3 regions of the Streptomyces sp. NPDC085481 genome follow, and region 2 is predicted to be linked to each of the others. Evidence: riboswitches for the same ligand, from Rfam matches in the RefSeq annotation. Region 2 holds a riboswitch; each other region holds the start of a gene.
What was found. Region 2 has a riboswitch for cyclic di-AMP ahead of ACIGEZ_RS31790 (M23 family metallopeptidase). Riboswitches for the same ligand answer to the same signal wherever they lie in the genome.

Region 1 (9,920 bases), on a different contig from region 2:
CGGCGGGGGTGCTCGCGGCCACCGTCCCGTGGTGCCCGCGGCTCACCGCTCCCGTGGTGCCCGCGCCTCCGGGTTGTGCCAGTGGAGTTGTGGGGGTTCGATCAGCCATTCCGCGCGGGTGCTCGGGCGGGTGGTGAAGCGGCCCACGGCCGGCAGGGTGTCGTGGAAGACGCGGCACGGGTCGGTGCCCAGGTCCTCCAGTTCCTCGGCGACCTCCGTCAGGAAGCCCGGCGGGCCCGCCAGGTAGACGTCGTGGGCGGGCCAGTTGACGGACGCGCGGAGCGCCTGGACGAGGCGCTCGGTGGCCTGGTCGCGGGGGCGTAACGGCGCGGCGGTGATGTACGTGACGTGGAGGCCCGGTATGAGCTCCCGGAAGCGCTCGGCGTCCGCCTTCCCGTACAGGTACTCCTTGGCGCGGGCGACGACGAACAGCCGCCCCTCCAGCGCCGGTTCGTCCGCGGCGGCCTCCTCCAGGAGTGCCCTCACCGGGGCCCAGCCCGTTCCCGCCGCTATGTAGGTGCGGGGTTTGCCCGGCGGGGTCCGGGCGGTGAGCGCGCCGCCGGGGGTGCTCAGGCGCAGGGTCTCGCCGACCCGGAGCCGCTCGGTGAGCGTGGGGCTCATCAGGCCGCCGAGGACCCGGCTGACGTGCAGGTCGAGGGTGCCGTCCGGGCGGGGCGCGTTGGCGAGCGAGTAGGTGCGCCAGACCCGGGGCACGTGCAGCGAGCTGACGCTGACGTACTGGCCGGCCAGGTACGGGTAGGGCTGCCGGGGCCGCAGGGTCAGCAGGGCCAGGTCCTCACCGAACCGCTCGTGCCGTACGACGTCGGCGTCCCACCAGGCGGGCTGGCCCTCCGCCACGGACGCCTCGGCGCCGGCCTTCATCAGGTCGGCGACGAGCCCGTACGCCTCCGTCCACGCCTTCTCCGCGGCCACCGTCCAGGCCGCGCCGGCCGCGTGCGCGAAGGCGGCGAGGAGGCTGGCGCCGACGGCGCTGTAAAGGGCGGGCGTGGCCAGGAACTTGCGGTGGTCCCGGCCCAGCGCGCCCAGGTAGTCGGCGAGTCCGGGCTCGTCCAGGTGGGTCACGACATGGGTGAGGGCGGCGAAGATGCGGTCCCGCTGCGGGGCCATGTCCTCGGGGAACAGTGCGCGCATGCCCGGGTTGTTCCAGAAGAGGTGCGAGTAGAAGAACGTGACGGCGTGCTCCGCCCGCCTCTCGACGACCGCGAACGTGTGACGTAGCAACTGGGCATCCACGGGGTGAATCTAGGCCACCGCGCGTCACGTGACGATCACAACTCCATGGCCGGGGAGTGGAATCCGCGCGTCCCGCCGGAGGGGCCCTCTAGTTTCTCGATCATGCTTCGACTGAAAACCCGGTCAGGATCCCGGTCAGGATCCCGATTCGGATCCCGATGCGGATCCCGGCCCGTCACCCTCCTCGCCTCCCTCGCCGTCCTCGTCCCGCTCGTGCCCGCGCTCGGTCTCGCGGCCGCCGCCCCGGCCGCGGCGAGCGGCACCCAGACGTCCGCCGACGGCAAACTCGGCGACCAGCAGGTGCTGTTCCGCTCCGGCACCGCCGGCTACGGCTGTTTCCGCATACCCACGCTCGTGCGTACGGCGAAGGGCACGCTGCTCGCCTTCGCCGAGGGCCGGACCTCGCCCTCGTGCGCGGACCGCGGCCCCATCGACATCGTGGTGCGCCGCTCCACCAACGACGGGCGCACCTGGTCCCCGATGCGGGTCGTGCTGTCCGGCACCGACGGCGACCCGGACGCCCTGCACGTGCGGGGCAACCCGTCGCCGGTCGCGGAGAAGGACGGCGCGGTCTTCCTGCTGTCCAACTCGGAGAACGCCACCCCCGCCAGCACCCGCCTGTCGTGGGTGCAGCAGTCCGACGACGACGGCCTCACCTTCGGCGCGCCCCGCGCCATCCCGCGTCTCACCACCGGCACGGGCTGGTTCGGTACGGGCCCCGCGCACGGCATCCAGCTCCAGGAGGGCCCGCACGAGGGGCGGCTGGTCGTCGGCGCGTACGAGACGGTCAGCCTGAAGGCGGGCGCGGAGGACCAGCGCGCCGGCGTCCTGTACAGCGACGACAAGGGCCGGACCTGGAAGGCGAGTGCCAACGAGAACACCTTCCTGCGGGCCGGCGACCTGCCCGCCCTGCCGCCCGGCGCCCAGCCGGAGGACCCCGTCCTGAAGCCCGGCGAGCCGGTGGTGGCCGAGCTGCCCGGCGGTCAGGTGTACGTGAGTGCGCGCAGCCCGTACGACGTGCGGGTCAGCGCGACGGATCCGGCGCAGATCGAGGGCCACCGCGGCCACGCCGTCGGCGCCGACCTGCCCGACGGCGGCTACCAGGTGCCGAAGTTCCAGCTGACGAAGGGCTGGAAGGGCGCCGACGTCCAGGTCGGGCTCCTCGCCCCGCGCCAGACGTACCGCTCCCGGCCGGGCGACCTGCTCCTGATGTCGACCCCGTCGCACATGAAGAACCGCCAGGATCTGCGGATCCGCTACTCCGACAACGGCGGCACCACCTGGCTCGACGCCCCCGGCGGGCAGGTCGCCAAGGTGCTCGGCGACCGGGCCGGCTACTCCGACCTGGCCGAGCTGACCGCCGGCGACATCGGCATGGTCCACGAGGGCGGCCAGTCCTTCTCGGCCCAGCACATCTACTTCACCCGCTTCACGGTGGACAGCCTCGGCATCCCGGGCACCTTCGCCAAGAGGGGCTCGGCCTTCCCTCAGGCCGCCCAGCCCGCGGGCCGGACCTCGCCCGACACGACCGTGGAGGCGAACGACGCCTACCTCGGCACGGGCGCCGCTCTCGGCGCGGGCGCGGAGTTCGGCCAGCGGCGGTTCGGGCAGGGCCTGACGCTCAGCGGCGGCGTCGACGGCACGGCCGGTTCGGCCGACCTGCCGTACACCCCGTCGCTCGACCCGGGTGCGGGAGACGTCACGTACTCCCTCTTCTTCAGGTACGACGCCACTGCCGCCAGCCCGCAGCAGACGCTGCTGTGGGCGTACGGCGTGGGCGACCCCAAGCCGCAGGTGTGGGTCCGTGTGCAGCCGGCCGGCAACCAGGTCATGGCGCGCGTGGAGGGCGACAGCGGGCAGCATGTGACGCTGACCGTCAAGGCGCCGGAGAACACCACCGCGAAGGCGTTCGGCGACGGCCTGTGGCACCACCTGGTCCTCACCCGCAAGGGGGCCGAGGCCACGCTGCGGGTCGACGACCTCGTCTCGGCCCCGGTGCCGGCGCCCGACGCCGGCCGGCTCGCGCCGCAGCGCAAGGACAACCCGGCGGGCATCCGGCTCGGCGACAAGCTCGGCACCGACCCCACCGACGGGTTCACCGGCACCCTCGACGAGTTCCGTCTGTACGGCACGGTCCTGTCCGACGCCGACCGGGCAGCCCTGCGCGGCGCGGAGCCCGAGAAGGTCGCCCCGGCCGCGCTGAAGGCCCACCTGCCCTTCGAGGTCGTCGACACCGCCGACCCCACGGCGCTCGCGAACGTCAGGATCCAGGACGACGTCTCCGGCCACTGCGCCGACGGCACCCTGCTCGGCACCGCGAGCACGGAGGACTCCAAGGTGCTCGTGAAGGGGCGCATCGGGCAGGGCGCGCTCGGCGTCTCGCCGGCCCTCCCGGGCGTGGAGGTGCCGTACGTGCCGGCCGTGGACAACGGCGACGGGGACTTCACCTTCGCCCTCTGGTTCCGCTACGACTCCACGGTGAACACCCACGACGCGGCGCTGCTGTGGGCGTACGGCTCGACCTCGGGCAAGCCGTCGCTGTGGGTGCGCGCCAAGCCGTCCACCGACCGGCTGACGGCGCGCGTGGAGACCGGCCAGGTCTCGGTCGCGATCGACCTGCCCGACACGAAGACCGACCGGGTCGCCTTCGGCGACAACGCCTGGCACCTGCTGACGCTGACCCGTAGGAAGGAGACCGGGACCCCGCAGGAGTCCACGGTCACGCTGCGCGTCGACAACGACCCCGCGTACACCAAGGACGCCGCGAACGTCACCGGCTCCTTCACGGACGGGATCGTCGCCCCCGAGGGCTTCCGGATCGGCTCCAAGCCCGGCGACCTCGACATCCTCACCGGCGAGCTCGACGACTTCCGCTACTACAAGCGGGCCCTGTCGGCGGCCGAGGAGACCGCCATCGCCGGCACGGCCGTCGGTGGTTCGGCCGCTCCCCGCGACCCGGTCGTCTGGTGGACGATGGAGGGCGGTCACACGGAGCAGCACCTCGTGGCCCGGGCCGCCGACGACCCGGCCGCGCGCGCCACCCCCGACGCCTCGCGGCACTGCGGTCACGGATACCTGCGGGGTGGCGCGTCGCCCACCGACACGGGCGCGAAGTTCGGCCGCAGCCTCGACCTCGACGGCGTCGACGACGGCGTGGAACTCACCTACGGCAAGGACAGGGCGCTCGGCTCCGGCGACTTCACGCTGGCGACCTGGGTGCGCTTCCAGCAGGCCGAGAACACGACCCCGGTGCTCGTCTGGGCGTACGGGGTCGGTACCGCGGAGCGCCAGCTGTGGATCCGTGCCGTGACCGACGAGAACAAGATCGTGGCCCACTTCCAGACGGACGCCGGGATCACCAGCCTGGAGGCCAGGGCGCCCGCGGGCACGGTGTTCGGCGACGGCACCTGGCGGCACGTGGTGCTGCGCCGGGCCGGCGGGCAGCTGACCCTGTCGGTCGGCGACGGCACCGCCCTGCAGGCGGTCGCGACCGGTGCGGTCGCCGGCTCGGTGACCTACCAGGACGGCTTCGACGTCCGGGGCCTGCAGCTGGGCGCGCGCCCCGGCGGCACGGCCAAGGACCGCCTGAAGGGGGCGCTGGACGAGTTCACGCTGATCCGCAGGGCGCTGCCGGACGCCGAGATCACGACGGTGGGCGCGCCGTTCCCGGTGGACAACGCCACCGTGGCGCGGCTGCCCTTCGACCAGCTGACGGCGAAGGGCGTGTACGCCCGGATGTGACCCGTATACAAGGATGCGCGCCCTGTGTGACGGCACGGGGCGCGTGCCCGCAGAGGCGGGGGGTTAGTGTCGGGAGCATGCCCGACCAGCCCCCCGCCTCTTCCGTTCCGCCGCTCGCCGCCTCCCTTCCCGCCCCCGCGCCCGAGCTCTTCACCTGGGAGTTCGCCACCGATCCTTACCCGGCGTACGCCTGGCTGCGCGAGCACGCGCCCGTGCACCGGGCGAAGCTGCCGAGCGGGGTGGAGGCCTGGCTGGTCACGCGGTACGCGGACGCGCGGCAGGCGCTCGCGGACCAGCGGCTGTCGAAGAATCCGGCGCACCACGACGAGCCGGCGCACGCCAAGGGCAAGACGGGCATTCCGGGCGAGCGCAAGGCCGAGCTGATGACCCACCTCCTGAACATCGACCCGCCGGACCACACCCGGCTGCGGCGGCTGGTGTCGAAGGCGTTCACGCCCCGGCGGGTGGCGGAGTTCGCACCGCGGGTGCAGGAGCTGACGGACCGGCTGATCGACGGGTTCGCGGAGCGGGGGAGCGCGGACCTGATCCACGAGTTCGCCTTCCCGCTGCCCATCTACGCGATCTGCGACCTGCTCGGCGTGCCGGCGGAGGACCAGGACGACTTCCGGGACTGGGCCGGGATGATGATCCGGCACGGCGGCGGGCCGCGCGGCGGGGTGGCGCGGTCGGTGAAGAAGATGCGCGGCTATCTGGCGGAGCTGATCCACAGGAAGCGCGAAGAGCCGGGCGACGACCTGATCTCCGGGCTCATCAAGGCCTCCGACCACGGCGAGCACCTCACCGAGAACGAGGCCGCGGCGATGGCCTTCATCCTGCTCTTCGCCGGTTTCGAGACCACGGTCAACCTCATCGGCAACGGGGTGTACGCGCTGCTGCGCAACCCGGAGCAGCGCTCCCGTCTCCAGGAGTCGATCGCGGCGGGGGAGCGGGGGCTCCTGGAGACGGGGGTCGAGGAGCTGCTGCGGTACGACGGGCCGGTGGAGCTGGCGACCTGGCGGTTCGCCACGCAGGCGCTGACGATCGGCGGGCAGGAGATCCCGGCCGGCGATCCGGTCCTGGTGGTGCTCGCGGCCGCGGACCGGGATCCGGCGCGCTTCGGGGAACCGGACACGCTCGACCTGGCACGGCGCGACAACCAGCACCTCGGGTACGGGCACGGCATCCACTACTGCCTGGGGGCGCCGCTGGCCCGGCTGGAGGGGCAGACGGCGCTCGCGACGCTGCTGACTCGCCTGCCGGACCTGCGACTTGGGGCCGATCCGGCGGAACTGCGGTGGCGCGGCGGGCTCATCATGCGTGGCCTGCGCACGCTTCCGGTGGAGTTCAGCGCTTCCCACAAGTGAGCCCCGGAACTGACGGAGCGTCAAGAATGTGATCTTCGCGTGATCTCCGCTGCATCGACTTGTGACTCACGTTCGAATGCCGCTACGTTCACCCGCAGTCTCAGCAGTCACGCGAAAGGCACCCCGTATGCGCTCCGGGAACGGACGTCACCGCAGACCCCGCCAGGCCCCCGCACTCGTCGTCGCCGCCGGTGTCACCGGCTCGGCCATGGCACTGCCGCTGCTCGCCACCGGCTCCGCCTCCGCCGCCGACGCCCCGACCTGGGACCGGGTCGCCGAGTGTGAGTCGGGCGGCGCCTGGAGCGCCAACTTCGGCAACGGGCTCTACGGCGGGCTGCAGTTCAGCCAGGAGAGCTGGGAGCGCCACGGCGGCCTCGCGTACGCGCCGAGCGCCGACCTCGCCAGCCGCGCCCAGCAGATCACGATCGCCGACAAGGCGCTCGCCGCGGGCGACGCCCAGTGGGCCACCTGCGCCCCGATCGCGGGCCTGACCAACGACGGCAAGGCGCCGGCCGTCGACCCGGGCCCGGGCGTCCCGGCCAAGGAGGCCACCGGCCCGCTCCCCGAGTCGAACCGGACCGACGGCCTGCCGGCGGGCTCCGGCACGGCCGACGGCAAGACCGACGGCGAGGCCGGCGGCAAGCACGCGGGCCCGGTCGCCCCCTCGACCTCGCCGTCGACGTCCACCCCCGGCGCGTCCGCGCCCTCAACGGACCCGGCGAACCCCACCTACCCGGTGACCCCGGGCGGGCCCTCGACCTCGCCCGCCACCCCCGTGACCCCCGGCACGCCCGATGCGTCCCTTACGCCGGGTACGACGGTTACGCCCGGTACGCCGGGTGCGTCCGGTACGGCCTCTCCCGGCACCGGCAAGCACCGGGGTGACGCCGCGTCCGAGGATTCGGGCAAGAAGGACGACACGTCCGAATCCGGACGCCATGCGGCCCCGGCTGACGGGTCGAAGGGTGACGCGACCGACGGTACGGCGGCGGATAATTCGGTCAGCTCGGACAAGCTGGACGAATACACCGTCAAGCCGGGTGACAGTCTGTCGGACATTGCGCAGGAGAACGCCCTCCCCGGAGGCTGGACCGCGCTGTACGACGCCAACAAGGGGACGGTGGGTGCCGATCCGGATCTCATCCTCCCTGGTCAGAGCCTTGAGCTGACGCTCGAATCCCTCGCATCCAAGGGGTAGTTCGCGGGCTGATGTCCGTTCTGTCCAAGTGAGACATGGGTCTCTCTTGCCGAACTGGCGTGTCGCGTCCGCAAACTTTGCTCGTGTCGCCCCTCACCTGCGCAAACACCCCTTTTGGGGGAGCAAGTAGGGGCGATATTTCCGGGTTGATGGACTTTGAACTTCCGCCGGGTCTATGTCTACGGTCGTCACCGCTCGCCACCGCGGGCCCCGTCGACCGGTACGCCGAATCCTGCCGCCGACCGACGGGAACAGTCGTCGCGCAAGCGCCGAAGGCAGGACCGGGGGACCCAAGGTAAGTGCCGGCCCCGGCCGTTGAGACAGACGGCCGGCGATCGGCTTGGGGTGGAGCCGCGTGCAGGTCACGCGGCCGGGCAACTCATCAGGCCCGAACCCGACAGCTCACCTCGTAGGCGTCGGTGAGGAGAACTTCCATGCTGCTTTCCGGTAAGGGCAAGCACCGCCGTCCCTCCAAGGCCACCCGCGCCGTCGCGCTCGTCGGTGTCGCCGGCGTCGCCGTCGCGGCCCCGCTCATGACCGCCGGCACCGCCTCGGCCGCCACCACCGCCGAGTGGGACACCGTCGCCCAGTGCGAGTCCGGCGGCAACTGGTCCATCAACACCGGCAACGGCTACTACGGCGGCCTGCAGTTCTCGGCCTCCACCTGGGCCGCGTACGGCGGCACCGCCTACGCCGCGACCGCCGACCAGGCCTCGAAGGCGCAGCAGATAGCCATCGCCGAGAAGGTCCTGGCCGGCCAGGGCAAGGGCGCGTGGCCGAGCTGTGGCGTGGGCCTGTCCAACGCCGCCAACGACACCGCCGCCGCCCCGTCGAAGCCCGCGGCTCCGGCGAAGCCCGCGGCCCCGTCGAAGCCCGCCGCCTCGACCCAGCGCTCCGCCGAGCAGCCGGCCACGCGCAGCGAGAAGCGCCCGGCGCCGAAGAAGGCCGAGTCCAAGAAGACCGTCACCACGCCGACCGGCAAGAAGGTCAAGAAGGGTGACGGCGAGTACATGGTCGTCGCCGGCGACACCCTCAGCAAGATCGCCCAGGCGCACGGCGTCAAGGGCGGCTGGGCCAAGCTCTTCGAGCTGAACAAGGACATCGTCCAGGACGCCGACCTGATCTACCCGGGCCAGCAGCTCCACCTCAAGTGAGCCTGACGACCTTCCCCCCGCGGTGACCACCCCGGCCCGGAGTGCCCTTCCCCCGTGCGCTCCGGGCCGGGGTTTCCCCATTACCCCTGAGTAGTACGGGGCCTTTCGTCCCGAGATGCATGCCCCCGGGTCCTTTTTCGTCCCAGCGGGCGGGCGCCGGGCAGGCCGGAGCGCCTGAGCCGGTTAGGCTCTTGCCGCAAGGCGAAACGAGTCCTTGCCGCATGCGTCACACCCAGCGTCACATCCCAGAAGGAGATGCTCGTGCCGTCCATCGACGTCGTCGTAGCCCGGGAAATCCTGGACTCCCGAGGCAACCCCACGGTCGAGGTCGAGGTCGGCCTCGACGACGGCAGCACCGGCCGTGCTGCCGTCCCGTCCGGTGCCTCCACCGGTGCGTTCGAGGCCCTTGAGCTCCGCGACGGTGACCCCAACCGTTACCAGGGCAAGGGCGTCGAGAAGGCCGTCCTCGCCGTCATCGAGCAGATCGGCCCCGAGCTGGTCGGCTACGACGCCACCGAGCAGCGCCTGATCGACCAGGCGATGTTCGACCTGGACGCCACCCCGGACAAGTCCTCGCTCGGCGCCAACGCCATCCTCGGCGTCTCCCTCGCCGTCGCGCACGCCGCCTCCGAGGCCTCCGACCTGCCGCTCTTCCGCTACCTCGGCGGCCCGAACGCGCACCTGCTGCCCGTTCCGATGATGAACATCCTGAACGGCGGCTCGCACGCCGACTCCAACGTGGACATCCAGGAGTTCATGATCGCGCCGATCGGCGCGGAGTCCTTCTCCGAGGCCCTGCGCTGGGGCACCGAGGTCTACCACACCCTCAAGAAGGTCCTGAAGGACAAGGGCCTGTCCACCGGCCTCGGCGACGAGGGCGGCTTCGCCCCGAACCTGGGCTCCAACCGCGAGGCCCTCGACCTCATCCTCGAGGCCGTCAAGCAGGCCGGCTACGTGCCCGGCAAGGACATCGCGCTCGCGCTCGACGTCGCCGCCTCCGAGTTCTACAAGGACGGCTCGTACGAGTTCGAGGGCAAGTCCCGCTCGGCCGCCGAGATGACCGAGTACTACGAGGAGCTCGTCGCCGCGTACCCGCTGGTCTCCATCGAGGACCCGCTGTTCGAGGACGACTGGGCCGGCTGGAAGGTCATCACCGACAAGCTCGGCACCAAGGTGCAGCTGGTCGGCGACGACCTGTTCGTCACCAAC
Region 2 (9,920 bases):
GTCCCCGCTACTCAGTAGCACGAAGGCCCGGATCCAGTCACTGGATCCGGGCCTTCGTCGTCTGCGCCGGTCTCCGTCTTGACCTTTACGCAACGTCAAGATTTAGCGTTCTCGGTATGGAGTGGTCGATCCAGGAGATCGCCAGAAAGGCCGGCACCACCAGCCGCACGCTGCGCCACTACGGCGAGCTGGGGCTGCTGGAGCCGAGCCGGATCGGCGCGAACGGTTACCGGTACTACGACCAGGCGGCACTCGTGCGGCTACAGCGGATCCTGCTGCTGCGCGAGCTCGGGCTCTCCCTGCCCGCCATCGCCGAGGTCCTCGAAGGCCAGCGGGACACGTCGGCCGCCCTGCGCACGCATCTGGCCCTCCTGGAACAGGAGCGCGAGCGCATCGGGCGGCAGATCGAGGCCGTGCGGACCACTCTCCACAAGACCGAGAGAGGAGAAGAACTGATGGCCGACGAGATGTTCGACGGTTTCGACCACACGAAGTACGAGGAGGAGGTCACCGAGCGCTGGGGCCGCGACGCCTACCAGGAGGGCGACCGCTGGTGGCGTTCGCTGAGCGACGCCGAGAAGAAGGCGTTCATGGCGGAGCAGGCCGGCATCGCCCGCGACTTCGGGCGGGCCGCCCGCGAGGGACTCGGGCCCGACAGCGACGAGGTGCAGGCGATCGCCCGGCGGCAGTACGCGTGGCTGTCCACCACCTCGACGCCGACCAAGGAGTACGTGATCGGGCTCGGGCAGATGTACGTCGACGACCCGCGCTTCGCCAAGAACTACGACCAGCACGGGGAGGGGGCGGCCGTGCTGGTGCGCGACGCGATGACCGTCTTCGCCGAGCGCAACCTGTAGCTCGCGAGGCAAGGCCCTGGGGCAGGGGCCCGGATTGGCGGGCCCGGTTCGGAGGCCCGGTTCGGAGGCCCGGTTCGGAGGGCCGGTTCGGAGGGTCCGGTTCGAAGGGTCCGGATCGGAGGGTCCGGATCGGAGGGTCCGGATCGGAGGGGCCGGATCGGAGGGGCCGGATCGGAGGGGCCGAAGCAGGGGTCCCGAAGCAGGGGTCCCGGGGCAACACCCGAAGCAAAGGTCCCGAAGTAAAGGTCCCGAAGTAAACGGTGGCCAAAACCGCGCCTGTCCCTTTGCACCCCCGCGCACGCGCCGCGTAGCGTCGCGGACACCATGAGTGACCGAAGCGTGACGGGGCTGCGGCAGGCAGGACGGCGGGCGCCCGCCGTCCTGCTGCTGTTCGCGCTCGTCGCGCTGGTCGCGGGCGTCTGCCACGGCGCGCACGGGCACTCCGTGCCCCTCGCCGGCGGCCCCGCCGGGATCACCGCCTCCGCCCCCGCGCTGCCGCACGGCTGCGAGCGGCCGGGGGAGAGCTGGTCCTTCGACGCCCATCTGCCCGTGCAGTCCGCGGGCACGCAGCTCTCGGCCCCGTCGGCCGGGGGCGCCGTCCTCCTCGCGTACGACGAGGTGTTCCCCGAGGCCCCGCACACGCGCTGCGTCCGCGGCCGGGCGGGCCCCGGCCCCGCGCCGGGCCGGCTGCTGATCGCCCTCGGAGTGGACCGGAACTGAGCCGGGTCGAGCACACGACGACCCCGGCCCCTTCCGCACGTCCGCATGCGCCGGCCGCGCATGCGCACCTCACCCCCTAGGGACGCACCCCCATGACGCACCCCGCCCATCTCCTCTCCGTCTCCGGACAGACCGTCGGCAACACCCCCGTGCTCTGGATGGACGACGGCTACTGGGCCAAGCTCGAAGGCTTCAACTTCGGCGGCATCAAGGACCGTGCCGCCCTCCACATGGTCGAGCAGGCCCGCCGCCGCGGTGAGCTGCGGCCGGGCGCCCCGATCGTCGAGTCGACCTCCGGCACCCTCGGCCTCGGGCTCGCGCTCGCCGGGATCCTGCACGGCCACCCCGTCCATGTCGTCACCGATCCGGGCCTCGAACCGATCGTCGAGCGGATGCTCACCGCGCACGGCGCCCAGGTCCACGTCGTACCCGAGCCGAGCCCGCACGGCGGCTGGCAGCAGGCACGCATGGACCGGGTCGCCGAGCTGCTGCTCGCCCTGGACGGGGCCTGGTGGCCCAACCAGTACGGGAACCCCGACAACCCGCAGGCGTACGGCGGGCTCGCCGCCGAGCTCTCCGGACAGCTGGACCGGATCGACGTGCTGGTCTGCGCGGTCGGCACCGGCGGCCACTCGGCCGGTATCGCCCGCGCGCTGCGCGCCGGCACCAGCCCCGCCCTCGAACTCGTCGGGGTCGACTCGGTCGGCTCCACCGTCTTCGGCCTCCCGGCCGGCGAGCGCCTGATGCGCGGGCTCGGCTCCTCCATCCACCCGGGCAACGTCGACCACGGCGCCTTCGACGAGATCCACTGGGTGGGTCCGGCCGACGCGGTACGGGCGGCCCGCCGCCTCGCGGCCCGGCAGTTCGCGACCGGCGGCTGGAGCGTCGGCGCGGTCGCGCTCGTCGCCGGCTGGCTGGCCCGCACCCGGCCGCGCGGCACCCGGATCGCGGCCGTCTTCCCCGACGGGCCGCACCGCTACTTCGACACCGTCTTCAACGACGAGTTCTGCGCCGCGCACGGGCTGCTCGACGGCCCCGTGCGCGAGGAGCCCGCGGCGTACGTCTCCGAGGACACCGTCAGCGGCTGGACCCGCCGGGCGATGGAGAGGGCGAAGTGACCACGGTGACGGCCTCCAAGGGAGGCATCTGGAAGCGGAGCCGCGGCTTCGACCCGGCCGTACGGCTGCTCTTCCTGAACCAGCTCACCATCAACCTCGGCTTCTACATGCTGATGCCGTACCTGGCCGCCCATCTGGCCGACGGGCTCGGCATGGCGGCCTGGGCTGTCGGGCTCGTCCTCGGCGCCCGGAACCTCTCCCAGCAGGGCATGTTCCTGGTCGGCGGGGCGCTCGCCGACCGGCTGGGCTTCAAGCCGCTGATCGTGGCCGGGTGCGCGCTGCGGACCGTCGGCTTCGGGGCGCTCGCCTTCGCCCAGTCGCTGCCGATGCTGATCGCCGCCTCGCTCGCCACGGGCCTGGCGGGGGCGCTGTTCAACCCGGCCGTGCGGGCCTGTCTGGCGGCCGAGGCTGGGGAGCGGCGCGTGGAGGCGTTCGCGCTGTTCAACACGTACTACCAGGCGGGGATCCTGCTGGGGCCGCTGGTGGGGGTGGCGCTGACCGGGGTGTCGTTCCGGCTGACGTGCGTGGTGGCGGCGGTGCTGTTCGCCGCGCTCACCCTCGTACAGCTGCGGCATCTGCCGGTGCGGCGGGCCGCCGGGGCGACCCGGGAGGCAGGGGAGCGGGGGCAGTTCCGCACGGTGCTCGCGAACCGGGTCTTCTGGCTGTTCTCGCTGGCGATGACCGGCTCGTACGTGCTGTCCTTCCAGGTCTACCTGGCGCTGCCGCTGGCCGCGGACGGCACGGCGGCGACGACGGCCCTGTTCGTGGTGTCGGCGCTGGTGGCGCTCGCCGGGCAGCTGCGGATCACCGCCTGGTGCTCGGCGCGGCTCTCCCGTGAGCGGTGCCTGGTGCTCGGGCTCGGCCTGATGGGGGCCGCGTTCCTGGTGCCGGCGGCGCTGGGGCGGTCCCTGGCGGGGCTGCTGCTGTGCGCGGCGGTCCTGGCGGTCGCGAACGCCGTCCTCTACCCGTACGAGATGGACACCGTCGTCGCCCTGTCCGAGGGCCGCTGGGTCGCCACCCACTACGGGCTCTACAACACGGTCTGCGGGATCGGCATCACCGTCGGGAACCTGGGCACGGGCGCCCTGCTCGACGTGACCGGCTGGTCGGCGGCGCCCTGGCTGGTGCTGTGCGCCGTCGGCCTCGGGTGCGCGGCGGCCATGGCGGCGCTCGCGCGGGGCGGGCGGCTCGCCGTACGCCAACCGGCCGAGGAGGAGTCGCCGTCCCGCCCGGCCTGACCCCACCCTGAGGGGGGTGCGGGCCGGTCCGCGGCCGGGCACGTCCAGGCGGGAGAGCACAGGTGGCGCGAGCAGCGGTGCGGCGCGGGCCCGGCGGCGAGGGCCGGGGCCCGTACCCGGTCGCCCGGCGCTTCCTGCGCGCGCTGCCCCCGCTGGTGATCGTGGGCGGGATCGTCTTCGACCTGGCGACCCCGGCCACGTACACGGCGGCGCCGATGTTCTCGGCGGCCCCGCTGATCGCGGCCCCGTTCTTCTCCACCCTGACGACGCTGCTCACCGGCATCGCCGCCATCCTCGCCAGCGTCGGTCTGCACGTCTACAACGGAACGGCCGACGAGATCCCGGCGCTCACCGAGACCCTGACCGTCGTCACGGTCTCGGCCCTCGCGCTGCTGATCAACCGGGTGGTGCGGCGCAGTGGCGAGCGGCTCGCGTCGGCGCGGGTGATCGCGGCGACGGCGCAGAAGGCGGTGCTCCCGGCGCCCGCGGAGCGGATCGGCGGGCTCCAGATCGCGGCGCGGTACGAGGCGGCGCAGGCCGACGCGTTCATCGGCGGCGACCTGTTCGCGGTGCAGGACACCCCGCACGGGGTGCGGCTCGTGGTCGGCGACGTCCGCGGCAAGGGTCTTGAGGCGGTGGAGGCGGTGGCGGTGGTCATCGGCGCCTTCCGTGAGGCGGCCGAGCAGGAGCCGACGCTGGAGGGCGTGGCGCAGCGGCTCGAGCGGGCGCTGGCCCGCGAGGGCACCCGGCGGGACGATCTGGACGCGTTCGAGGGGTTCACCACGGCCGTGCTCGCCGAGATCCCGCGCGGCGACGGGTCCGTACGGGTGGTCAACCGCGGGCATCCGGAGCCGCTGCTGCTGTACGGGGACGGGGCCCTGGCGCAGCTGCGGCCGAGCGAGGCGGCGCTGCCGCTGGGGATGGGGGAGCTGGCGGTGTGGCCGGACCGGGCCGACGAGGCCGCGTACCCGCCGGGCGCGACGCTGCTGTTCTACACGGACGGGCTCTCGGAGGCGCGGGACGCGCGGGGGGTCTTCTACGATCCGGCGGCGCGGCTCGCGGGGCGGATCTTCCCGGGGCCCGAGGAGCTGCTCGACGCGTTGGTGGCGGATGTGCGCCGGCACACGGGCGGGGGTGCGACGGACGACATGGCGCTGCTCGCGGTGAGCCGTCCGGCGGTGGGGCAGCCCGTGCGGCGGCGGACGATGCCGATGGTGCCGCCCGCCGGGGGGCGGTGACGTGCGGGTGGTGACGTGCGGGTGGTGAGGTCCGAGGGCGGTGACGTGACGTAGTCGAAGGGTGTCGCTCCGATAACAATTGACGTAACGTCAGATCGGGGGTTTGCCCCTGACCCTTTTCTGAAGGGGGGTCAAGTCGGACCATTTTCTCCCAATTCAGTGAATGATCACTCGGGACAGCTTGGAATCGGGTGGCCGTGTCTATTAACGTTCGATAACGCAGCGCGGTCGTCCCAGCCGTCGCAAGAGACGGCACCGTGCGCGCGCGCCGAATCCCGAAAGGGAACCGGGGAACCACCACTTGGGGTGAATCGGGCAACGTCGCACCCGTGCGACCCACCCGTAGGAGACCTTCCTGCTCCGAACCCGTCAGCTAACCCGGTAGGCGAGAAGGAAGGAAAGGAGAGCGCCTTCGTGGCGTCCAACACCCCCGGTCCCCAAGCCTCCTTCGACTACTTCGGCGCCCCCGGCGCCACGGGCGCGGACGGGGAGGAGTGGAACCCCACCGAGGACACCCTGCGGGCCCAGAGCCGCTCCGGCGGCCGTCACCGGGTCGTCAAGCAGCGCTCCAACTTCGCGCGTTCCTCCACCGTCCTCGGTGTCGGCGTCATCGCCGCCGTCGGCGCGGGCGGCCTGGCCACCGCCCAGGAGAAGCCCCCCGTCTCGATAGCCCTGCCGGACCTCGACCTCCCGGACGCCTCCGAACTGCCGGGCGTCGGCGAGCTGATCGGCTCCGGTCACGAGGACGGCGCCGCCGCGAAGGGCGACGCGGCGAAGAACAACCCGCAGCCGCTCACCGCGCTCACCTACGCCGTCCCCGCGGACGCCCCGGCCGGCGGCGACGCCGCGCAGGCCGGCACGCAGGAGCAGACCCGGACCGACGCCGGCGAGGCGCTGCGCGCCCGCATCCTCCAGCAGGCCGAGCAGCAGCAGGCCGCCGCGGACACGGCGGAGAAGGAGGCGGCGCAGAAGGCGGCCGCCGAGAAGGCGGCGGCGGAGGCCGAGGCCAAGGCCGAAGCGGCGGCGAAGGCGGCCGCGGAGGCGAAGAAGAAGGCCGAGGCGGAGGCGGCGGCGAAGGCCGAGGCCGAGCGCCTGGCCAAGCTCGCCGCCGGCTACTCGCTGCCCACCTCCTCGTACACGATCACCTCGACCTACGGCGAGGCCGGCTCCATGTGGTCCTCCGGCCACCACACCGGCCTGGACTTCGCCGCCCCCACCGGCACCCCGGTCAAGGCGGTCCACGGCGCCACCGTGAAGTCGGCGGGCTGGTCCGGCGCGTACGGCTACCGCATCGTCCTGGAGCTCGAGGACGGCACCGAGGTCTGGTACTGCCACCTGTCCTCGATGACGGTCGGCGTGGGCCAGTCGGTCGGCACCGGCGACACCATCGGCCGCGTCGGCGCCACCGGCAACGTCACCGGCCCCCACCTCCACCTGGAGGTCCACACCCCCGGCGGCTCGGGCATCGACCCGGCGGACTGGCTGGGGTCCAAGGGCCTGAGCGTCTGATTCCGCGTCGCGGGGGGTCGTCCCCCGCGGCCGGAATAGGCGGGGCGGCGTGGAGGTTGGTCCCTCCCATGACCTCTCTCCGCAAGCTGGGCGCCTCCGACCTGCACGTCTTCCCGCTCGCCCTCGGTGGCAACGTCTTCGGCTGGACCGCCGACGAGGCGCAGTCCTTCGCCGTCCTCGACGCCTACGCCGCTGCCGGCGGCAACTTCGTCGACACCGCCGACACCTACTCCTCCTGGGTCGAGGGCAACCAGGGCGGCGAGTCCGAGACCGTCATCGGCCGCTGGCTCGCCTCCCGCGGCAACCGCTCCGACATCCTCGTCGCCACCAAGGTCGGCGCCCACCCCCGGTACAAGGGGCTGAGCGCCACGACCATCAAGGCAGCCGCGGAGGAGTCGCTGCGCCGCCTCGGCACCGACCACATCGACCTCTACTACACGCACTTCGACGACGAGTCCGTGCCGGTCGAGGAGATCGTCGTCGCGCTCGACCAGCTGGTGAAGGACGGCAAGGTCCGGGCCATCGCTGCCTCCAACATCTCCCCGGAGCGGCTGCGCGCCTCGCTCGACTTCGCCGAGGCCGAGGGGCTCGCCCGCTACGTCGCCCTGCAGCCGCACTACAACCTGGTCTCCCGCGAGACCTACGAGGGCGCCCTCCTGGACACCGCCGAACAGGCCGGCCTGGCCGCCGTGCCGTACTTCGCGCTCGCCTCCGGCTTCCTCACCGGCAAGTACCGCCCCGGCACCACCGTCGCCAGCGCCCGCGCCGGCAGTGCGGCCAAGCACCTGGAGACCGAGCGCGGCCAGAAGGTGCTGGCCGCCATGGACGCGATCGCCGAGGCCCACGACACCGAGGTCGCCACCGTCGCCCTGGCCTGGCTGGCCGCGCGGCCGACCGTCGTCGCCCCGATCGCCTCCGCCCGCACGGTCGAGCAGCTCCCCGCGCTCGTCGCCGTCGCCGACCTGAAGCTGACGGAGGCGGAACTGGCCGTGCTCACCGAGGCCTCCGCGTAGCGCTGGGGCTCTCCGGCCCCGATCGCACGGCCTAGCCGCGGTACGGGTTGTAGCCGCCGTAGTCCAGATACTGCGGCGGCACCCACACCCGGCCGGTGACCCTGGCCGCGTGGCTCAGCGCGGGCGAGGCCACCTGCCTGCGCTGCCACAGGTGGTGCAGCAGCTCCTGCTCGCGGGCCGTGAAGTCCGGGGCCGCCTGGCCGTGTCGGGCCCGGTGGCGCAGGAAGGCCAGGGTGGTGGCGAATGCCTCGTACTCGCCGACGGCCTGCGCGGCCGGCTTGCCGTACGTACGGGCGGCGAAGCCGCGGGCCAGCGCGCGGGCCCGCATCGAGGAGAGCGCGAGCGGCTCGTCGTGCGCGAGCCAGCCGGCCGTCGCGTACGCCGGGAGCTCGCCGGATATCGTGCGCAGCTCCTTCTGCCGGCTCCATATCGCGAGCCAGGTGAGCAGCGCGAACACCGGCACCATGAACATCCCGTACACCGCGAGGAACGCCAGCGGGTGGAAGGACGCCGAGCCGTTCCACAGCGCGTGCATGCCCATGGCGAGCAGCAGTCCGCCCAGCGGCAGGAGTATCAGCCGGGTGCGGCGGGCCCGGGCCACGGCCGGGAGGGCCGCCGCGAAGCCGAAGCCGAGCCCGGTGAGCGAGGTGAAGAGCGGGTGGGCGAACGGCGACATGATGACCCGGACGAAGAAGGTCCCGACGGTCACCGAGCCGAGGCCGGCGGAGCCGAACTCCTGGTCCTCGCCGAAGGCGTTGCCCAGATAGAGGATGTTCTCGGTGAACGCGAAGCCGGTGGCGGTGAACCCCGCGTAGACCAGCCCGTCGACCGGGCCCGTGAAGTCCCTGCGGCGGAACAGGAACAGCAGCAGCACGGCCGCGCCCTTGGCGGTCTCCTCGACGACGGGCGCGACCGCGGTCGCGCCGAGGGTGTCGGCGGAGCCGGGGTCGGCGGTGGCGCTGCTGATCCACTCCACCGCGAAGGAGTTGGCCAGGATCGCCACGAGCGTGGAGGCGAACGCGCCCCAGGCGAGGGCGAACAGCAGGTTCTTCCACGGGGCCGGCTCGACCCGGTCGAGCCAGCGGAACGCGGCCATGAGCAGCGGCACGGGCAGCACCGCGAGCCCGAGGCCCACCAGGAAGCCCTCGGTGCCGGTCTCCTCCCGCACCAGCGCCAGGATCGCCAGCGCGCACAGGGCGAGCAGGGTGATCAGCGTGATGGCCCGGACCAGCCGGCTGCGCCAGAAGGCGCGGCGCGGCTTGTAGCGCCACTTGGCACGCTCGGGGACCGCCGTGAAGTCGGGCTGGTCGGTCTCCAGGGCGGGTACGGGTGCGGGCGCGGGCACGGCTGCCGTGGAGGCCACGGGCTGCGGTGCGGGTCCGGCGATGGGGTTCGATGACACGCAATGACCCTAACGAGCCCCGCCGACACCGGCGAGGGACTTCCGGACGCCTGTGGAAAAACCGGCGGTCGCGGGCCTGGCGGCCTGTGGAAAACGAGCGGCCGCCGCCCCTCGCGCCGCTGGTCCCCCTCGCGCTGGTCCCCCCGCGCCGCTGGTCTACGGGCGTGCCGCTGGTCTACGGGCGTGCCGCTGGTCGACCTGAGCGCCGCTGGTCGACCTGAGCGCCGCTGGTCGACCGGAGCCCCGCTGGTCGACCTGAGCGACGCTGGTCGACCAGAGCCCCGCTGGTCGACCCGAGCCCCGTTGGTCTACCGGCGGCGGAACAGCAGGTCGTGGACGACGTGCCCCTTGTCGATGCCCTGCCCCTCGAAGCGGGTCAGCGGCCGGTAGCCGGGCCGCGGGGCGTAGCCGCCGTCGGCCTGGGTGTTCTCGAAGTCGGGGTGCGCGCCGAGCACCTCCAGCATCTGCTCCGCGTACGGCTCCCAGTCCGTGGCGCAGTGCAGCACGCCGCCGGGCGCGAGCCGGGGGGCGAGCAGGGTGAGGAACTCGGGCTGGATCAGCCGGCGCTTGTGGTGGCGCTTCTTGGGCCACGGGTCCGGGAAGTAGACCCGGCACCCGGCCAGCGACTCGGGCCGGATCATCTCGCGCAGCAGGATGATCGCGTCGCCGTTGGCGACCCGGACGTTGGTCAGGCCGGCGCGGTCGGCGAGCCCGAGCAGGTTTCCCTGGCCCGGGGTGTGGACGTCGACCGCGAGGATGCCGGTGCCGGGGTCGGCGGCGGCCATCTGCGCGGTGGCCTCGCCCATGCCGAAGCCGATCTCCAGG
Region 3 (9,920 bases), on a different contig from region 2:
GCAGGGCGTTGAAGGCGTCGGCGTCGCTCTCCGCGCTGTCCAGCCAGGTCGGCTCGGCCGAGCAGACGATCACGCCGTCGCCGTCCTCCAGGTTCGCCGACAGGTGCTTCTCGAAGTAGCGCAGCTGGGGGTCGTCGAAGTACGAGCCCAGCTGGCTGTCCAGGCCCACGAGCCACCAGCGTTCGGGCAGGCGCACACAGAAGTAGCTGCGGGTCTGCCGGGTCTGCCAGGCGCCGATCGACCGCTGCTGGGTGAACATCCGCAGGAAGGCCGTGAGGCCGTCGTACCAGTCGTGGTTGCCCGGCAGCGCGACCATCAGCGGCCGGTCCGGCGCCTCGGACAGGGCGGCGCGGTAGGGGCCCTTCATGCGGTCCTCGTAGCCCTGGGCGGAGGCCGCCGGGTACACCTCGTCGCCGCCGAGGACGAGGAGGGAGCCACGGGGGAGCGAGAGCGGCGGGCGCCCGACCGCGAGTTCCTCCTCCGCGAGCGTGCACGCCACCGAGCTCGTCGCGTCGAAACCGTCGCCGAGGTCGGCCACGAAGTCGAACCAGAACTCCCGCGGGGCGGGCCTGACGAGCGGCGCCTCCAGGAGGTCCGCCTCCAGCACCTCCTGGAACTCCCGCTTGTCCGCGTAGCCGGCGAAGACGGCCGCGAGAACGGCCTTGACCGCCGTACGGGCCAGCTGCCGGGGGGCCAGCCACCGCACCTGCTCCTGCGGCGTGAAACCCAGCTCGTCGGCGTGTCCGCGCAGCTCGCGCACCTTCACGCGCGCTCCCCGGTCGGCGTGAAATGGGAGCCGTACACACTCCACAACTCGCCCAGGAACAGCCGGCCGAAGCTCTCCATCGCGCGCGCGGGATGCGGCCCCGAGGCGCGGAACGTCGACAGCTGCCGGACGAAGTCGCCGGCGAGGATGACGACGACGCCCGCGCCGAGCACCGGGGCGTCGGTGTCGCCCTCGCCGGTGGTGTCCCCGGTGTCCCCGGTCGCGTCCGCCGGCACGTGTCCTGCGAGCATCCGGACGTACAGGGTCGACGTATCGCTCCAGACGTCGAACCCCGGGTCGTCGTGCACCTCCTTGTGTCCGACGAGCGTGAGCGGATTGCCTCCCGGGTCGCGCAGGTGCAGCCGGTACAGCATCCGGCGCCGGTCCGGCGCGTCGGCGCGGGTGAACAGGTCGAACCAGCCCGCCTCGACCGGCAGCCTGCCGCCGAGCAGGTCGCACTCGACATGACCGGTCGCGGCCGCCGGGTGCCGGGGGTCCGCGACGAACCGGTCGACGTCGTCCGCGGTGATCGTGAGCCGGAACATCAGCCGCTGGTTCCGCTCCCGGCCGATCGCCTCGCCCTCCTCGGGGTCGGCGACGTCGAGCGCGAGGTATCCCTTCATCTCCTCGGTGAACGACAGACTCGTGGGGCGCTCGCCGTCCGCCGCCGCCCCCACCGTGGGCGCCGTCGCGGACCGTGGTGCCAGGGGCTGTTCGAGGATGCGGTCGCAGGCGCGGTCGGCGAAGGCGGCGATGGTGAGCGACGGGTTCGCGCCCACCGGTCCGGGCAGGACGGAGCCGTCGAGCACGTACAGCCCCGGGTGCCCGAAGACCTCGCCGTACGCGTCACAGACGCCCTCGGCGGGATGACGCCCCATCGGCGCGCCGCCGAGCGGGTGCACGGTGACCACGCGACGGGTCCACCACAGCGGGTTGTCGTGGAACTCGCCGCCGAGCGCCGCGGCGACGCCGGCCATCGTGTGCCGTACGCGTGCGAAGTAGCGGCGCGAGGTCAGCGTGGTCCAGTCGATGTCGAGATAGCCCCGGCGCAGGCTCATGCGGCCGTCCGGGAGGTCCCGTCCCATGCCCAGGAGCGGCAGCGAGGAGTCGGAGAAGACCCCGGGCCCGAGGAGCTGCGCGAGCCGGCCGCTGATGTTGCTCTCCGGGGTGAGACCGAGCCGGGACCGCAGGCGGTGGAGGCCGAACCCGACGGTACGGCGGGTGCTTCCGGGTACCTGCGCCGCCTCCGCGAGCCAGTCCACGAAGGCCGGGTAGCCGGCGTCCTCGACGTAGTGGCCGCGTCCCGTCGAGCCGTCCCCGTCGAGTTCGTCCCCGACGCGGATGGCGCTGGTGATGACCGGGCCCGTGCTGCTCGCGAGCCCGCGCGGCCCGCTTCCCGCGGAGCCGCCGGTCGCCTTGAGGACCAGGCCGAGCAGGTCGCCGTTGCCGCAGAAGCGGCTGCCGAGCGCGGGGCCGATGCCGGGCAGCGCGGAGCGGTTGCGCAGGAGGAGGTAGGTCGATCCGAACGTGCCGGCGGCGAGGACGAGGCGCTTGCAGTGGATCGTGCGCATCGGCAGCCGGCCGGTGGGGGTGCGGTGCCCCTCGCGGGCCGGGTCGTGGACGACGTAACGGACCTCGTATCCGCCACCGGGCCGGGGTGCGAAGCCGCGTACCTCGCAGCGGGTGCGGATGTCGGCGCCGCGCCCGCGCGCGGCCGACAGGTAGGTGTGGTCGAGGGTGTTCTTGGCGCCCAGGTTGCAGCCGAGGTCGCACTCGCCGGTCAGGCGGCAGGTCTCACGGGGCAGGCCGTGGATGTTGCCGTACGCCGGCTCGGGGAGGGGCGCGCCGGGGACGGGCTCCTCGCCGGGCGCGGAGGCGAACGACACGGCGAGCGGCGGCCGGGACACGTGCAGGCCCAGCAGGTCCGCGGCCTCCCGCATGGCGGCGGTCTTCGGCGTGTCGTCATAGGGGTACGGCGTGGCGCCGAGCATCCGCTCGACCTGGTCGTAGTGCGGATCGAGGTCCGCGCGGCCGATCGGCCAGTTCTCGTACCCCCCGCCGGGCAGCGGCGATTCGCGCACGAACCACTTCTCGTCCTTGCGCAGCAACACGTTGGCGTAGATCAGCGATCCGCCGCCCAGGCCGCTGGAGACGATGCCTTCGAGACCTCGGAAGGACCAGATGTCGAACAGCCCGTGCAGGCCCTCGCTGGGGTCCCAGAAGTTGCGGGCCATCCCGGCGGGCGTCCGGGGGAAGCTGCCGGGAGGGTACGGCTTGCCGCGCTCCAGGACCACGACGGACCGACCGCCCCCGGCGAGCCGGTACGCGGCGACGGAGCCGCCGAAGCCCGAGCCGACCACGACGACATCGACTTCCTGCTCGTTCGTCATCGGCGATCCCCTTACGGGCGACGGTGACATACCGCCCCGGAAAGGACGCTAGGGTCCGCCGCGCCGGTGCACCATGCGGACGGTGCGTCCGGGGGACACGACGGGGCGGTCACCGGCCCCCGGCAGGGTCCGGAGACCACCCCGTCCGGCGTGAGGTGACGCGGACGGACACGTCACCTCACGGCCACGGACTCACCTCACGGCGCGTCGCTCACCGTGCCGGCGAACTCCGGCCCCCGGACGGGCTCCCACGCCTCGTCGTAGGTGGTCAGCACGGCCCGCAGCGATTCCTTCGGCTCGCCGACCCCGTCCTTGGCGATGGGGATGCTCACCTCCGTACGCGTCCGACCGGCGGGGATGACGACCCCCACGCCGCCCTCCAGCGCCTGGGACACCGGCAGGGGAGGATCCGGCACGTTGCCGACGTGCTCTTCCAGCCACTTCGGGTCGATGTCCGCGGTGGACAGCTCCGTGCCCCCGGTCACCGGGAGGAACTCGATCGCGCCGTAGATCTCGGCGTCGGCGGGCCCGGACAGCGTCACCCGCCAGGTCAGGGCCCCGCCCTCGGTCACGTCGGCCGCGACCGGCGTGACGCCGACCCTGGGCATGGGGTCGTCGTTCTTCGCGGTGACCCCGCCGCGGTGCGCACCGACCACGGTGCCGCGCACCGCCTTGACGAAGGCGTCCTGTGCCCTGTCGTAGCCGAACCGGGTGTTGCCCGCGACCTCGACCGGCAGGACGATGTCATGGCGTCCCGGACGCACCGTGACCAAGCGGGACGTGACCTCGTCGGTGCCCGGCTTGGGGACGAACAGGCGGACCTGGCCGCTGCCCTTTCCGGAGACCCGCACCGGAATGCGGTAGGTCCGGACACCGGAGTTCCCCTCCTTGACCGTCAGGCGGCCGATGTCCACGCGGGTCAGCGCGGCCGGGCTCACCGCCGGCGTCCCGGGGCGCCAGCCCCACGCGTCGATGAGCCACGCGCGGCCGGACCGGCTGCGCGGGGTCAGTTCGAGGGCGGTGACCTTCTTGAGGTTCAGTCCGGCGCGGGCGGCGGCGGACAGCGGTACGCGGATCTCCCGCCCCCAGTACGAGGCGGTCCGTTCGCTGCCCGGCAGTCCGTCGACGCGGGTACGGCCCAGCTGCGCGCGGCGGCCCGACGCGTCGGTGACCGCGATGTCCAGCTCCGTGCCCGCGCTGTTGGGCGGGACGATCAGTCGCAGAGCGAGGGCTTCGGAGCCGGCCAGGGAGACCGGCCTCGCCGAGCGCACCGCGACCGGTGCCCCCGGGTTCGACCACTGCATCGCGACGGCGTCGCGGCCCGGCTCGGAGGGGGCCTCCCAGTACGCGAAGTGCGGGGAGGTGCCGCCCTCTTCGGGGTTCAGGCAGGCGCGGGCGGCGTCCGTGTCGACCTGGGCGCAGATCCGGGCGCCGCGGCCCGACACCGTGACCGAGGAGCCCGGCAGGAACGCCGCCGTGCGGTTCGCTCCGACGGCGTCGGTGAGGACCCGGGCCGGGTCGGCCGAGGGCGCGCGGCGGCCGGAGCCGTCGAGGAGCGGACGGACCCGGTCGTCACCGCCGACGAACAGCCGGGCCGCCGCGGCGATGTAGGTGGCGCCCGCGGTCTGCTGCTGAGGGGCGGTCAGGCGGGTCTTCGTGCCGGGGGAGCAGACCGGGTCGGGGGTGTCGTCGGACGAGAAGTCGTCGAAGGCGGGCGCCTTCGCCTGTCCCGGCGTCCACTCGCTGTTGAAGAAGTTGTGGTTGGCGCCGACCACGTAGACCGCGCTGTGCAGGGCGGAGCCTCGGCTGACGCCGCGTGTGCCGTCGGCGTAGACCTGGCCCTGGAGGTCGGAGACGTCGCCGTCGCAGCCCGGCAGCAGGGTCGCGGAGGGCACGTCGGGGACCGGGTTCTGGCCGAAGACGGTGGGCCCGATCAGGACGTTGCCGCGGATCTTCCACCGTACGGGGCCCCGGTAGCCGTCCTGGTCGGCGGGCGGTGCGTAGAGGCTGTCGAGGGCGGCGCGGTTGACGCCCTCGCCGCCGCGGGAGTGGCCGACGAGCAGGACCCGGGAGAGGTCCGCGGGCGCCACCTTGCGTACGGCGGCCGGGGCGGCCTTGCGGTACGCGGACCAGTCGGCCCAGCGGGCCAGGTGCAGTCGCACCAGGGAGGAACGGGCCTGGGCGCCGCCGTCGTCGGCGAGGTAGTCCTGGCCGTTGATGCCGTTGGCGGATATGGACAGCGTCACGTAACCCTGGGAGGCCAGGAGCTGCTGGGCGCTCAGGTACCCCTGATGGCTCGGTATGGGCTTCATGCCGGCCGGGCAGGGCCACGCGCCGTTGGAGTCCTCGGTCCCGGGTGTGTAGCAGGTGCCGTGGCGGCCGTGCAGGAAGAGGGCCACCGGCCGCCTCCCGGGCGCGTCGGTCGGTCCCACGACCGTGGCGCGCATCTCCACGGGATGGGCGAAGCCGGGCAACGACACGGACTTCAGGTCGTATTCACCGCTGACGGTGCGGTAGCGGCCGGGCACTCCGGGGTCGACCGGGTTCGCCGGAAGCGGCGTCTCCTGCCGCGTGCCGGGGGCGAGGGGGCGGTGCCGGGGGGAGCGGGCGGTGGCCCCTTCCGTCGCGTCGATCCGCCGGCCGCCGGCCGTCACGCGCAGCTCCGAGCCCTTCTCGATCCGGACGTCGCCCAGGGGCAACCGGAAGGAGCGGCCGTCCTGTTGGGCCACCGGATGGCCGAGCAGCCGGTCGCCGTCACGGAATTCGACCCGGGCGTCGCCCATGGGCACGGGGTCGGACGACGTCCAGACCAACTGCCTGCCGGCACCGGTTCCGATGACCCGCCAGCCCTCGGGGAGCCCGGTGTTCCCGAGCCGGCTTCCGGGGGAGGCCGTCGACGGCGATTCCGGTGACGGCTGTGACGGCTGCGACGGCTGCGCGTAGGCCAGTGCGGGGGACGCGGTGGCCAGTGCGAGTAACGCCGCGGCGGTGGTGACGCCGCGTGTGACACGTATCAAAACGGTCTTCCTCTCTCTCGCTTCGGGAGGACGGAGACCGCTGCGTCCGGGTTGCCTCATCCGGCGCGAACAATGCGACAGCGGATTGCTAAATGCGGATAAAGGTAAGGATGTCCGCTTCATCACCTTCGAGGGGGAAATTCAAAGAAAAGGCATTAGGTTCCCGGAATCAGTGATGTGAGTCACGGCGGAACGGGCCCGGTCGGCGCCGGCGCGACACCAAGTGTGCAGTGGCGGAGAAGAGTTGGCGGTCGCGGTGAAAGGTCAAAGGAAAGATCCTTTCCCTTTCTGTCGGAGATCAATTCGCGTTCATGAATTCCGACCTTGTTCTCGATGTTTGTTTTCGCTTACGGTCACCCCGTCATCCGGACGGAACGCCGAATCCTGCCGCCGCCCGGAAAACCGCACTCACCACACTTCCGGCAGGAGCGGGGGACCCAGGTTCGCCGCCGTCCCGGTCTCCGGGGCGACTCGGGGTGAAGCCGCGCACCGCGGCCGGGCATCTCCTGCCCGAACCCGACAGCTCACCTCGCAGGCGAAGGAGAGGAACTCGCCATGCGTGGAAACGGGAAGCACCGCCGCCCCAAGAACGCCCCGCTCGCTCGCGGCCTGGCCGCCGTCGGCATCACCGGCAGCGCCGCACTCGCCCTGCCGCTGATCGCCTCGACCAGCGCTGGTGCGGCCACCCCGCAGGAAATTCACTCCGTCGCAGTCGAAAAGGCGACGGTCGTCACGGCGGCAAAGAAGGCCGGCCTGGTGCGCTATTCCGTGGTCGCCGGCGACTCACTTTCCAAGATCGCCCAGAAGCACTCCGTGAGCGGCGGCTGGAAGAAGCTCTACAAGGACAACCGCGCCGCCGTGGGTGCCGACCCCGGTCTCATCCGCCCCGGTCTGAAGCTCACGATCGACACCAGGGCCGCCTCGCGTCCGGCAGCCGCGGGTGCCGCGGCGGCCGCCCGCCCGGCCGCGTCGGTCAAGGCCGCGTCGGTCAAGGCCGCGTCGGTCAAGCCGGCGGCCGTCCAGGCGACCGCGGCCCAGGCCGCCGCTCCGGCGAAGGCCTCATACCCGGACAATCTGGACGGATGGATCCGCGAGTCCCTCGACATCATGGCCCAGTACGGCATCCCGGGCTCGTACGACGGCATCCACCGCAACATCATGCGCGAGTCCTCGGGCAACCCGCTGGCCATCAACAACTGGGACTCCAACGCCGTCGCCGGCACCCCCTCCAAGGGCCTCCTCCAGGTGATCGACCCCACCTTCCAGGCCTACCACGTCACCGGCACCGCCAACGACCCCTACGACCCGGTCGCGAACATCACCGCCGCCTGCAACTACGCGGCCGACCGCTACGGCTCGATCGACAACGTCAACGGCGCCTACTGAGCCGGGAGCCGCCGTAGTGCCTCCACCTGACCGACGGCCCGGCTTCCGGGCACCATGGGACAGGAGAGGAGTCGCGACGATGGCTGAGCGCACGGTGGAGACGGGCGGCATCACGCTGTGCACCGAGTCCTTCGGTGACCGGTCGGATCCGCCCGTCCTGCTCATCGCGGGCCTCGGCGCGTCGATGCTCTGGTGGGAGGACGGCTTCTGCCGGATGCTCGCCGAGGGCGGCCGCTTCGTGATCCGTTACGACCACCGCGACACCGGCCGGTCGGTCACCTACCAACCGGGCCGTCCCGGATACACCGGCGCGGACCTGGTCGGTGACGCCGCCCGCGTGCTCGACGCCTACGAGATCCCGGCCGCGCACGTCGTGGGCGTCTCGGCCGGCGGGGCGCTCGCGCAGCTGCTCGCGCTGGACCACGCCGGTCGCGTCCTGTCACTCGTCCTGATCAGCACGTCCTCCGCCGTGCCCGGCGACCGCGCGCTTCCTCCGCCGACCGAGGAGTTCCTGCGCTTCGTCTCGACGGCGCGCGTCGACTGGTCCGACGCCGACTCGGTGATCGACTACACGGTCGCCTACGCGCGCGTGCTCGCGGGAGGCCGCCGCCCGTTCGACGAGACCGCCGCCCGTGGCCTGGTCCGCCGCGACGTCGAGCGCGCGCACGACTTCGCGGCGGCCCGCAACCACGACGCGCTCCCGGACGGCGAGCACGCGCCGGGACCCCTCTCCGCGATCGCCGTGCCCACCCTGGTGCTCCACGGGACGGCCGATCCGATGTTCCCGCTCCCGCACGGCGAGGCGCTCGCGGAACGGATCCCCGGGGGACGGCTCGTGGCACTGCCGGACGCCGGTCACGGGGTCGACCGGGCCGACTGGGCGACGGTCGTCCCGGCGATCCTCGCGCACACCGCCTAGGGTCCGCCCCTAGGGCACCGGTACCTCGTCCACGAACGACGTGCCGGCGGTCCGGTACGCGGCGATCTTCGCGGCCACCTGAGCAGGGGTGAGCACCTGGTCCTTGACGTGCAGGACGTAGTCGACCTGCTGGTCGTAGGCGCGCGGGGTGGTGGAGGGCTGGCCGGCGAGGTCGATGAGCCACTGGTTGAAGTTGATCGACATCGGCCGCTCCGGGAGGTAGGCGGCGCCGTGGGTGCCGAAGACCTGGCCGTCGATGGAGTAGGTGATCGCGTCGTCGTCGATGGTCACGACCAGGTCGTGCCAGCCGGCGAAGCTCCGGCGGCTCTCGCTGTGCTGGTTGACCGCCTGCCAGGGGTCGGGGGCGTAGGTCTCCCACGAGGTCGTGTAGAGGATGTTCGCCGGCTCGCCCCAGCCTCCGTTGGGCAGGTACTCGAAGTCGTACTCGGCGTAGTCGTCGGCCATCGGGGCCTTCAGGTCGTTGATCGTGAAGAAGGTCTGCACGACGCGGTCGCCGTCGGGGCCGGACTTCGGGGCGTCGGAGAACCTGACCCGGGCGGCGTACGTGCCGTTCCTGAACTTCATGGACCTGGTGAGGACCTCGGTCTGCCGGGTGGACTCGCCGGTGCCGGCCGTGGAGGTCTCCAGGTTCATCACCGTGCTGCCGCCCTGGGCGCTGAACGTGACCTTGGACGGGTCCCATGTCGCGCCGGGCACGCCCGGGCCGCCGGAGTCGGAGCGGACGCTCCAGCCGTGGGCGGACAGGGCGGGGTCGGTGTGCGAGGTGTAGGTGAAGTCGTCGAACAGGGTCTGGCCGCCGCCGGGCGGGTCGGTCGGGTCCGTGGGCGGGTCGGTGGGCTCGGTCGGGCCGTTGCCCTCGGGCGCCACGCCCCACACGGTGGTGCCGGCGACCTGGGCGGTGACCCTGGTCCAGTCGGCGTAGGCGCTCTGCCCGCCGCCGAAGGAGTAGTCGTCGCCCTGGTTCAGCGGCTGCCAGGTGGCCTGGTGGAAGCGCAGCTGCAGGTCTCCGGTGTCCGCGCCCGGTGCCAGCGATCCCGCGGCGGGGGTGAAGCCGATCTCCAGATACCGGTCGGCCGTGGCGGTGGGCTTGCCGAGCGTCCCGAACGTTCCGGTGACGGCGGAGCACCCCCGTACCGCCCAGGAGCAGGCGAAGCGGTAGGAGGCGCTCGGGGAGTCGGCCTTGAAGTAGTACCGGATCCTGACCTGGCTCAGCTGGACGGTGGACGATCCGGTGTTACGGACCTTGAACCACGGCTCGCTCTGGTCGGCGGTGGCTCCGCCGGCGCTCGTGCGGTACTGGACGGCCAGGCCGTCCGAGGCGGAGACGGAGGCCGAGGCCGTCGCGGTCGTGACGGGAAGCGCGGCCAGCGCGGCACTGCCCAGGACGGCGGTCAGGGCTAGAGCCGCGCGAGTTCGACGGC

Region 1: another riboswitch for cyclic di-AMP. It lies ahead of ACIGEZ_RS32575 (transglycosylase family protein); the one in region 2 lies ahead of ACIGEZ_RS31790 (M23 family metallopeptidase).
Region 3: another riboswitch for cyclic di-AMP. It lies ahead of ACIGEZ_RS29110 (transglycosylase SLT domain-containing protein); the one in region 2 lies ahead of ACIGEZ_RS31790 (M23 family metallopeptidase).

The regions. Positions count from the first base shown of each region.
Region 1 covers NZ_JBITTJ010000022.1:31,965-41,884, forward strand. The annotation lists gene ACIGEZ_RS32555 (globin domain-containing protein) at 43-1,254, opposite strand; gene ACIGEZ_RS32560 (LamG-like jellyroll fold domain-containing protein) at 1,468-4,995, shown strand; gene ACIGEZ_RS32565 (cytochrome P450) at 5,073-6,359, shown strand; gene ACIGEZ_RS32570 (transglycosylase family protein) at 6,487-7,557, shown strand; cyclic di-AMP (ydaO/yuaA leader) riboswitch at 7,815-7,988, shown strand; gene ACIGEZ_RS32575 (transglycosylase family protein) at 7,992-8,711, shown strand; gene eno (phosphopyruvate hydratase) at 8,973-9,920, shown strand, end outside.
Region 2 covers NZ_JBITTJ010000020.1:83,944-93,863, forward strand. The annotation lists tRNA gene ACIGEZ_RS31760 (tRNA-Met) at 1-10, shown strand, start outside; gene ACIGEZ_RS31765 (MerR family transcriptional regulator) at 117-857, shown strand; gene ACIGEZ_RS31770 (hypothetical protein) at 1,182-1,577, shown strand; gene ACIGEZ_RS31775 (PLP-dependent cysteine synthase family protein) at 1,670-2,695, shown strand; gene ACIGEZ_RS31780 (MFS transporter) at 2,692-3,933, shown strand; gene ACIGEZ_RS31785 (PP2C family protein-serine/threonine phosphatase) at 3,996-5,171, shown strand; cyclic di-AMP (ydaO/yuaA leader) riboswitch at 5,428-5,574, shown strand; gene ACIGEZ_RS31790 (M23 family metallopeptidase) at 5,586-6,680, shown strand; gene ACIGEZ_RS31795 (aldo/keto reductase) at 6,749-7,693, shown strand; gene ACIGEZ_RS31800 (PrsW family intramembrane metalloprotease) at 7,725-9,095, opposite strand; gene trmB (tRNA (guanosine(46)-N7)-methyltransferase TrmB) at 9,404-9,920, opposite strand, start outside.
Region 3 covers NZ_JBITTJ010000016.1:144,007-153,926, forward strand. The annotation lists gene ACIGEZ_RS29095 (hypothetical protein) at 1-766, opposite strand, end outside; gene ACIGEZ_RS29100 (GMC oxidoreductase) at 763-3,156, opposite strand; gene ACIGEZ_RS29105 (alpha/beta hydrolase family protein) at 3,354-6,173, opposite strand; cyclic di-AMP (ydaO/yuaA leader) riboswitch at 6,573-6,724, shown strand; gene ACIGEZ_RS29110 (transglycosylase SLT domain-containing protein) at 6,729-7,559, shown strand; gene ACIGEZ_RS29115 (alpha/beta fold hydrolase) at 7,639-8,478, shown strand; gene ACIGEZ_RS29120 (cellulose binding domain-containing protein) at 8,488-9,920, opposite strand, start outside.